DNA from 2 places in the Paraburkholderia sp. EB58 genome. Region 2 is predicted to be linked to the other one. Evidence: riboswitches for the same ligand, from Rfam matches in the RefSeq annotation. Region 2 holds a riboswitch; the other holds the start of a gene.
The links. Region 2 has a riboswitch for thiamine pyrophosphate ahead of thiC (phosphomethylpyrimidine synthase ThiC). Riboswitches for the same ligand answer to the same signal wherever they lie in the genome.

Region 1 (5,141 bases), on a different contig from region 2:
GCGGCCCGCTCTGATGCGACCCGCTCGAACGCCCCGCTGCTCATGCGGCGACCGGTTCGCCCGAGCGTTCGACATCCAGCGTTTCTTCGTGGAACGCCGCGAGCGATTCACGATGCGCCACGCTGACAATCGCGGCCTTAGGCAGACGCTCGGTGAAGAGGTGATAGAGCCGCGCCTCGTTCGCTGCATCGAGCGCGCTGGTGGCTTCGTCGAGGAACAGGTAGTCGGGCTTGTGCAGCAGCACGCGGGCAGCGGCGAGCCGTTGTTGTTCCCCTGGCGAGAGCACGCGCGCCCAGTGTCCCGATTCCGCCAGACGCTCCACATAGTCGTCGAGGTGGCACACGCGCAGCGCTTCGCGGCATTCGTCGTCAGTGTAGGTGTCGGCGGTGGACGGGTAGGCGAGCGCGCCTTTCAATGTGCCGATCGGCATGTAGCTCTGCTGCGGAATGAACATCATGCGCGCATTGACCGGCGCGTCGATCGAGCCGTCGCCGAACGGCCAAAGTCCGGCGAGCGCACGCATCAAGGTGCTCTTGCCCGATCCGGACGGACCGCGTACCAGCCAGCGCGAACCGGGCTGGATCGTGATATCGCGGATCTGCGAGAGCGCGGTGCCGTTCGGCAAGGAGAGCGACAGGCCTTCGGTGGTGAGCTTATCCTCGTCGACGAAGTGCAGGTTGATGCCGCCATGAGCGGTGGCCGGCGAAGTGCTTTCTTTCAGATGCGACGCATGGATGACGCGTTTGAATTCGCGCAGACGATTTACCGTGGCGCGCCAATCGACAAGGCTGCCGTAACTGTTGATGAACCAGGAGAACGAATCGCTCACTGTGCCGAACGAGTTCTGGATCTGCATCAGCACGCCGAACGTGAATGCGCCGGCGAAGTACCGCGGAGCGGCGACCGCGATCGGAAAGATAATCGCGATCTGGCCGTAGAAGCTCAGCACGAAGCTCAGGCGCTTGGTGTACTTCATCACTCGCCACCAGTTGTCGCGAATGCGCTGGAAGATATTTCCCGCAGCGGCCCGTTCGGTTGCTTCCCCATCGTAAAACGCGATCTGTTCGGCGTTTTCGCGCACCCGGATCAGGCCGAAACGGAAATCTGCCTCAACCTTCTGCTGCTGGTAGGTGATCGAAACGAGCGGGTGGCCGAGCTTGTAGATCATGTACGAGCCACCGAGTGCGTAGAGCGCTGCGACCCATACCATGTAGCCGGGAATCACGAGTGGGACGCCGCCGAGCGTGACGCTCAGCGAGCCCGCCAGACCCCAGAGGATGGTGACGAACGTAATGAGCGTGACGACCGTGGACAGCAGGTCGAGCGTCAGCGTGAGCGTGCTGGTCGCAAATGACTGCAGGTCGTCGCTGATCCGCTGGTCGGGGTTGTCGGCGAGGCGGTCGCGCTCGATGCGGTAGAACGCGCCGTCGCCGAGCCACTCTTCAAGGTAGCGGTGCGTGAGCCACTGGCGCCAGCGGAACCCGAGCATCTGACGCAGGTACCGGCCGTACACGAACAGGATGATCATCGCGAACACGATGACCGAGAAGACCACCATCAGGTGCGGGAAGTCGTGAACGTTCTTGGCCTGCAGGGCGTTATAAAAGTCGCCATTCCAGGTGTTGAACTTCACGCTCAGCCAGACGTTGGCGAGGTTGATCGCAATGATCGTGACGAGCAGCCCCCACGCGATCTTCCATTCTTCTGAGACCCAGTAGGGCTTGATCAGACTCCACGCAGAGACTTTGTCGTCCGGCTCTAGCGGGTGGGCAGGGGAAGTATTGGGTGTCATGACCATCCTGAAGTAATGCTGGCTCATCTTGGGCTAACCCACTATGACCGGCCCAGATAGCTCAGTCCATAGCGAGTCGGCGCCACGGCGGAATTGCGATTGCGGCCCGGGTCTCGACCCCGTCGCCCGACACCGGCCGCCCGTCGCCCGATTTTGGCGCGAGCGCCTTAAGCGAAAATTAATCGCGTGAGACGCGGGCAGGCGACTACCGGGTGTGGGGCAAGAAGCCGCGCCAATGGCGCGGGCGTCCGATCGTTGCATTGTGCCAGAGCGCCGCGCGTGGCTGCATCAATCGGCGGCCGCAGCCCCGCCGACGCAGTCGGTTTGCGGCCTCCGCGCCTTTTATGGTCTAATGACTCTCGACGAAACAGGGGTGCTTTGCGCGCGGGCCACACGCCGCGGCGAGGCTGAGAGAGACCCTTTGCACCCGATCCGGGTAATACCGGCGCGGGAAGTTTCCGGAAGTCAGCTTTTCTTCCATTCTCCCGCCGGGCAGCGTCCGTCACTGGATGCGCCTTTTGCCCGGCCGGCCTCGCCCGCCGGTTTCGTCCTTGGGTACGTGCGCCTGATGCCGTACGGAAAGGATACGATGACCGCTCATTCTTCAGTTTATTGCTTCGTTCGCCCCCTCACGGGCCATGCCTGTTTGCGCGTGCCGGCGGGACGGCGATGAACACGCTTGCTCAACCGGATTTCGCCGTCATCGGCGGTGGCTTGTGCGGCCGGCTGGTCGCCTGGCGGCTCGCCGGAGCGGGACACCGCGTCGCTTTGTACGAGCGCGGCGATGCGGCCGGCTCGCAGGCCGCGGCGTGGGTGGCGGCCGCCATGCTCGCGCCGCTCGCCGAAGCGGCCAGCGCCGAGTTGCTGATCACGCGCCTCGGCGCCACCTCGCTCGATACCTGGCCGACGATCCTGGCCCAACTGCCCGAACCGGTGTTCTTTCAACGCAATGGCACGCTGGTCGTCTGGCATCACGCCGATCGCACCGAAGCACCGCTGTTCGAACGCCGCGTGCGCTCGAACGCGCCCGCAGATCTGCTGGATGGCGGTTTCGTTACGTTATCGGGTACTCAGGTCGGCGCGACGGAACCCGCGCTGGCCGGCCGCTTCACGCAAGGCTGGCTGCTGCCACACGAAGGCCAGCTCGACAATCGCCAGGTGCTCAGCGCGTTGGCCGCAGGTCTGGCCGAGCGCGGTGTCGAGACGCACTGGAACACACCGGTCGCCGAGCACGCCCTGCCGCCAGCACGCGTGACGATCGATTGCCGCGGGCTCGGCGCGAAAGCGGTATTGCCCACCTTGCGCGGTGTCCGCGGTGAAGTCGCCCGTGTGCATGCGCCTGGTATCGGCCTGACGCGCCCGGTGCGCCTGCTGCATCCGCGCTACCCGCTGTATATCGCGCCGAAGCAGAACGATCTCTACGTGATCGGCGCCACCGAAGTGGAAGGCGAGGACATGTCGCCCGTCAGTGTGCGTTCCGCGCTCGAATTGCTCAGCGCAGCGTTTTCGGTTCATCCCGGCTTCGGCGAGGCACGCATACTCGAATTGAATTCGCAGTGTCGCCCGACCTTGCCGGATCACCGTCCGGCGCTGGTTTGGGATGGCGCGCAGACGTTGCGCGTGAACGGCCTGTACCGGCATGGCTACATGATCGTGCCGGAAGTCGCGGACGAAGCCGCCCGCTTTGCCGCCGCGCTGCTCGAGGGACGTATCGGCGACGCCGACGCCTTCGCCGGCTGGCGGCGCGATGCCCGCTGGAGCGAGCTGTTTCAGCTCGCCCGGCTTGACCCACACGATTGCTCGCAGGAGCCGGCATGAGCGTTGCGGCCTGTTACGCGGCGCCCGCTGGGCTAGTTATTTGCGTTATTGATTGAACCGTATCTGAACACCATGGACATTCACATCAATCAGAAGCCGTTGTCGCTGCCCGACGGGGCGACTGTCGCCGACGCGCTTGCCGCCTTCGGCGCGCGTCCGCCGTTCGCCGTCGCGCTGAACGGCGATTTTGTCGCCCGCACCCAGCACGCCGCGCGCGCGCTGCAGGCGGGCGACAAGCTCGACGTCGTGCAACCCGTCGCCGGCGGCTAAACGAACGCCTGCGGCCAAGCGGCCGCGTATCGCCAGAGACAAGGATTTTTAGATGACTTCTCCCACTCCCGCCGACGCGCTCACGCTGTACGGCGAAACCTTCGCGAGTCGTGTGCTGCTCGGCACCTCGCGCTATCCATCGCTGCAGTCGCTGTCCGACTCGATCGATGCAGCGAAGCCCGGCATGATCACGGTCGCACTGCGTCGCCAGATGAACGAAGGCGGCGCCGAAGCCGGCTTCTTCGACCTGCTCAAACGCCACGGCGTGCCGCTCTTGCCGAACACGGCCGGCTGCCAGAGTGTCGGCGAAGCGGTCACGACCGCCCATATGGCGCGCGAAGTGTTCGAGACCGACTGGATCAAGCTCGAGCTGATCGGCGACGACTACACGCTGCAACCCGACCCGGTCGGCCTGATCGAAGCGGCTGCACGGCTGGTGAAGGACGGCTTCAAGGTGCTGCCGTATTGCACCGAAGATCTGGTGATCGGCCGTCGTCTCCTCGACGCCGGCTGCGAGGCGCTGATGCCGTGGGGCGCACCGATCGGCACCGGCAAGGGCGTGATCAATCCGTATGGCCTGCGGGTGCTGCGCGAGCGGCTGCCGGACGTGCCGCTGATCGTCGACGCGGGTCTTGGCGTGCCGTCGCATGCCGCGCAAGTGATGGAATGGGGCTTCGACGGCGTGCTGCTGAATACGGCCGTATCGCAGGCTACCCATCCCGACGCGATGGCCCGCGCGTTCGCGCTGGGCGTCGAAGCGGGGCGCCAGGCTTACCTCGCGGGGCCGATGGCCGAACGTGAAACCGCCCATGCGAGCACGCCGGTGGTCGGCATGCCGTTCTGGCATCAGGACGGGAGCGCAGCATGAACCAGACATCGACGCAGACTTCGCCGCTCGGCGGCCGCGAGTTGTTCTGGCCGCCCGCTGACGAATTGACCGAAGCCGCCGAGCGCATCCGCGCGCGGTTGGGCGTTTGGCCGCCTACCCACGCGCCGTGGCGCATTTGCCTGACCGCGCCGGACGACGCCAACGGCGGCGATCTGATTATCGTCGCCGACGCCCAGCAGCACGGCGAGCAGGTGGCGCGTTGGCAGGTACAGGGCGCAGGTGTGATCGAAGCGGCTGCGGGCCGTGCGACGCTGCATCTGGGCGGCGAGCGTTATCCGCTGGAAGGCCATCTGGCCGAAGACTGGATCCCGGCGCTCGCTGCCATTCTCGATTGTGGCTTTGCGCCGCACGACGCGCTGGTGCTGGCGCTCG
Region 2 (5,141 bases):
AGACCGACGGTCCGTAGTACGGATAGCCATAACCGTAGCCGTAGCCGTAGTAGGCAGGGTAGGCTGGGTAGGGATAGTAAGCCGGAGCGGGATAGGCCGGATAAGCGGGCGCGGGCGCCGGCACATAGACCTGCTGTTGTTGGGTCGCCGCGTACGACGCGGACGGCACCGTGTAAGAACCCGAAGCCGTGACCGACGGCGGCGGCGGGGCCGGGATAGGGTCATGGTTGTTCAAGGCCGGTTGCGGTTCGCCACTAGCGGTTACCGGGACTGCGGTCTGGGTAGACGAACCCGGCACCGTGGCGTAATAGCCGTTCGCGCCGTAGGGATAGTAGCCGTAGGGGTAGTAACAGCCTGCGAGGGCAAGCACCACGGCCCCGGCGGCGAGGCGGCTGGTAGCCGAAAGAAAACTCATGGCACGCTCCTGATACGTCTGGATGCCGCGACGGTTGATATTAATGGCGCGCAACGGATGCGCAAAACGGCATCATCTTCTCAGCTTACGCCGCGCCGTCGCTTGTCAGGTTGCAAAGTCGTTACCGCTTATTTCAGTGGATTGTTGAGAGGAAATGGCTCGGGGCGGCGCCCTGTGCGTCGTCGAGGGCGCGTCATAAATGAAAGAGCCCGCTGGGGGCGGGCTCAATGCTGCATTCATGACTAGCAGGCAAGCGAGTGCGGCGGCAAATGCTGCGAGCGCCGCCATACTCGCCCGCGGGCTTTACTGCCGCTGATAAATCTCAGCGCCTTTCTTCATGAACTCGATCGACTTCACTTCCATGCCTTTCTTCAAGGCTTCGTCGTCGGATACGCCTTGCTGCGCTGCGAACTCGCGTACGTCCTGGGTGATCTTCATCGAGCAGAAGTGCGGGCCGCACATCGAGCAGAAATGCGCGACCTTGGCCGAGTCCTTCGGCAGCGTTTCGTCGTGGAATTCGCGTGCCTTGTCCGGGTCGAGACCGAGGTTGAACTGGTCTTCCCAACGGAACTCGAAGCGTGCCTTCGACAGCGCGTTGTCACGTACCTGCGCACCCGGATGGCCCTTCGCCAGGTCCGCCGCGTGTGCCGCGAGTTTGTACGTGATGATGCCGGTCTTGACGTCGTCCTTGTTCGGCAGGCCCAAGTGTTCTTTCGGCGTCACGTAGCAGAGCATCGCAGTGCCGAACCAGCCGATCATGGCCGCGCCGATGCCCGACGTGATGTGGTCGTAGCCAGGGGCGATGTCGGTGGTCAAGGGTCCGAGCGTGTAGAACGGCGCTTCGTCACACCATTCCAGTTGCAGGTCCATGTTTTCCTTGATGAGCTGCATCGGCACGTGACCCGGGCCTTCGATCATCGTCTGCACGTCGTGCTTCCACGCGATCTGCGTGAGCTCGCCGAGCGTCTTTAGTTCGCCTAATTGCGCTTCGTCGTTGGCATCGTAGATCGAACCAGGACGCAGGCCGTCGCCGAGCGAGAACGCCACGTCATAGGCCTTCATGATTTCGCAGATGTCTTCGAAGTGCTCGTACAGGAAGCTTTCCTTGTGGTGAGCCAGACACCACTTCGCCATGATCGAGCCGCCGCGCGAGACGATGCCCGTCATGCGCTTCGCTGTGAGCGGCACGTATTGCAGACGCACGCCGGCGTGAATCGTGAAGTAGTCGACGCCTTGCTCGGCTTGTTCGATCAGCGTGTCGCGGAAGATTTCCCACGTCAGGTCTTCGGCCTTGCCGTTGACCTTTTCCAACGCCTGATAAATCGGCACCGTGCCGATCGGCACCGGCGAATTGCGGATGATCCATTCGCGCGTTTCGTGGATGTGCTTGCCGGTGGAGAGATCCATCACCGTATCGCCGCCCCAGCGGATCGCCCACGTCATCTTGTCGACTTCTTCGCCGATCGACGAGGTCACCGCCGAGTTGCCGATATTCGCATTCACCTTCACGAGGAAGTTGCGGCCGATGATCATCGGCTCGCTTTCCGGGTGGTTGATGTTGTTCGGGATGATCGCGCGGCCGCGTGCGACTTCTTCGCGCACGAATTCAGGCGTGATTTCCGTCAGGCCATTCGGACCGAATGCACTTGCGCCGAATGCCTGGCCCGGGTGCTGACGCCCCATCATCGCAGCGAGCTTTTCGCCGTTCGGGCCGCTCGTCTTCAGCGTCTCCAGATACGCAGCGCGTTGCTGGTTTTCGCGGATCGCGATGTACTCCATCTCCGGCGTGATGATGCCTTTACGCGCGTAGTGCATCTGCGAAACATTGGCACCGGCCTTGGCGCGGCGCGGCGTGCGGTGCAGGCCCTGGAAGCGCAGTTCGGTCGTAGCCGGATCGGCGGCGCGTTCGCGGCCGTAGTCGCTGGTCAGGCCGCTCAAAGCTTCGGTGTCGTTGCGTTCTTCGATCCAGCGCTGGCGCAGTGCTGGCAGACCGGCGCGGATGTCAATCTGCGCTTCGGGATCGGAGTAGGGGCCCGACGTATCGTAGACAAACACGGGCGGATTCTTCTCGCCGCCGAAGCTGTCCGGAGTGTCCGACTGGGTAATTTCGCGCATTGGCACGCGGATATCGGGGCGCGAGCCAGTAACGTAGATCTTGCGGGAATTCGGCAGCGGGGCGACAGCGGCCGCATCGACGTGAGCGTCGGCGGAAAGGAATTTCGGATTGGCGTTCATGCGGATCTCCATGCAAAGCAATATGGGGCCGCTAAGCAGGAGACGAGACGGAAGTTGTCGGAATTCGCCAGAGGATGAGGCGGTGCTGCTTTGCGAATTCCGTACGCTTCCCTGCGCTGGCATTATCCAGATCAGGTTCAAAGGGTATTTCTCACCCACGCAGCACAGACCTCCAACCCCTGTGCGACGCAGGACCCCCGCGTTAGCAGCGCACACGATACACCGGACGCCCGGTGCTTGGCAACCGGTCTCAAAATGGGCGTTGCCCGATTCTGGTCCGGCTTACAGCCGAGGAGGCTTGTCTCGATTAGGCTGCGCCGTGTGATGCGCCGCAACATGTAAGGTGGCATTCACTCGCCTATAGCGTCCGCGGCGCCTACAGCGTGAAATCGTCGGCGGCTTCGGGTTGAAACAGGATCTGCTCGATCTTCAGCGTCTGTTGCGCGCCGCTCGGCGGCGTGAAGCGGATCGTCTCGCCGCGTTTTGCCCCCAGCAACGCGAGGCCGGCCGGCGAAAACACGTTTAGGCGACCACTGCCGAAATCGGCGTTCGGCGGGTACACCACCGTCCAGGTCATGTGTTCGCCACTTGCCTGGTCGGCGAGCGTGGCGCGCGAATTCATCGTGACGACGTTGGCGGGGATGTCGTGTGCATCCACGATTACCGCGCGCAGCAACAGCTCATCGAGCATGTCTTGCAGCCGCGCATCTGCACCGGGCATGGCAGCGTGTTTTTCCAGACGGGCGACGTCGAGTTCGGTGAGATAGCAGGTTTTGGTCGTCTTCATGACGGTTCTCCATTTCGATCTGTGTAAGGGACAGCGAGCGTACGAGATCGGCCCGGAGCCCGACCCATGCGGCTCCGGTCAGGAGGTGCATTCAGGTCAGACGCCGGGCAGCGGAGAGCGGGAGCGTTCGCTGACGGGAGGTGCGATGCGAATCTCCGGCGCGCGCGCAGCCGGCCGCGCTGCGCAGGCGCAGACGGGACAGGGCACGGTTGAACGGAGTACGCATGGGGAAGTCGGCAGAGATTGTGAGAAGAAGTGCCGAACGAGACGGCACACACAGTAGGTCGATGGTAGCACGCTGGGGGATCGGTTTCCGTGGCCCCGGCTGACTCGTTTTGACGCAGCGGATTGCGACGGCCGCGCAGCTGTTGTTTCCCTCTCACAAATAATTTTCAGATCCGCTGTCATAACGGCGAACGCGCGCCGACAAACGTGCAGATTTCTTGATGGAGCCTGCCATGCATCCCCGCGTGCATCCGCTTATGCGTTCGTTCATGCAACCGCTCATACGTCCGCTCATGCATCCGGTCACCCGCCGCTTTGCCGACTCGCCCTTCGTGCGCGCCGTCGTGATTCTTGCCGCGCTTGCCACGAGCGGCGTCGCTCAGGCCGCCGGTGCGATGTGCACGGCGCACAGCCCGGCTCACCGTGTCGCGCTGGTGGAGCTATACAGCAGCGAGGGCTGCAATAGCTGTCCGCCGGCGGACCATTGGCTCGGCCAGTGGAAAGACAGCGGCGCCGCTCAAGGCATCGTGCCGCTTGCCTTGCATGTCGACTATTGGAACAGCCTCGGCTGGACCGACCGCTTCTCCCAGCATCGCTTCACCGAACGGCAGCAGACTCTGACCGATCTCGCCGGCGGCCACACGATCTACACACCGGAAATCTTCGTATCGGGCCGTGAATTGCGCAGCTGGTCGCAGCCCGAGAGCTTCGACGAGCGTATCCACAAGGTGACCGCCGAGCCGGCGCAGGCCGACGTCGCGCTTGAACTTGCGCCGCCCGCCCAAGGCACGAACGGCTTCGGCGTCGATGCGCGCTTCACGTCCAAAGCCGCTACGCACGACCCGTTGAACGCTTACGTCGCCGTCTATGAGAACGCACTGACTTCGCAGGTGCGCGCCGGCGAAAACAACGGCGCGACCCTGCATCACGAACGTGTTGTGCGGCAATGGATCGGGCCAGTGCCGCTCGCGGAAGGTAGTGCGCAGATTCGCCGCGAGATCGCCCTCGATCCCGCTGATGCGGCAGACAGCCACGCGCAAGCCGGCAAGTTCGGAGTGGTCGCCTTCGTCGAAAACGCCGCTACGGGCGAGGTACTGCAGGTGGCCGAACTGGCTACCTGCCACTGAAGGACCCTGACATTTGTCGAGGTCCGCTGTGTGCGGCCGAGGTTGGCCGATGTCTCAGACGTCCGCAAACACGTGCCACCAGCAGCGCCACAAGTCCTTGATTCACGGAGATCCAAATGGCAACCCCTCACCCTTTATCCGACACAGCGCCGCCCGCTGCGCCGCTGCGCACCGGTCCGATTCATCCGGTCTGGGTACGCGTCACGCACTGGCTCAATGCGCTTGCAGCGATCACGATGATGCTCTCCGGCTGGCGCATTTACGACGCGTCGCCGATCTTCAAGGGCTTCGTGTTCCCGCCTTCGCTCACGCTGGGCGGCTGGCTCGGCGGCGCGTTGCAATGGCACTTCGC

Region 1: another riboswitch for thiamine pyrophosphate. It lies ahead of P3T40_RS34655 (FAD-dependent oxidoreductase); the one in region 2 lies ahead of thiC (phosphomethylpyrimidine synthase ThiC).

Annotation. Positions count from the first base shown of each region.
Region 1 is NZ_JBNDMQ010000034.1:11,691-16,831, forward strand. It holds gene P3T40_RS34645 (SDR family NAD(P)-dependent oxidoreductase) at 1-44, opposite strand, end outside; gene P3T40_RS34650 (ABC transporter ATP-binding protein/permease) at 41-1,792, opposite strand; TPP riboswitch at 2,152-2,263, shown strand; gene P3T40_RS34655 (FAD-dependent oxidoreductase) at 2,462-3,610, shown strand; gene thiS (sulfur carrier protein ThiS) at 3,683-3,880, shown strand; gene P3T40_RS34665 (thiazole synthase) at 3,933-4,748, shown strand; gene thiE (thiamine phosphate synthase) at 4,745-5,141, shown strand, end outside.
Region 2 is NZ_JBNDMQ010000024.1:114,628-119,768, forward strand. It holds gene P3T40_RS29535 (hypothetical protein) at 1-415, opposite strand, end outside; gene thiC (phosphomethylpyrimidine synthase ThiC) at 719-2,650, opposite strand; TPP riboswitch at 2,741-2,859, opposite strand; gene P3T40_RS29545 (GreA/GreB family elongation factor) at 3,027-3,437, opposite strand; gene P3T40_RS29550 (DUF1223 domain-containing protein) at 3,956-4,789, shown strand; gene P3T40_RS29555 (cytochrome b/b6 domain-containing protein) at 4,906-5,141, shown strand, end outside.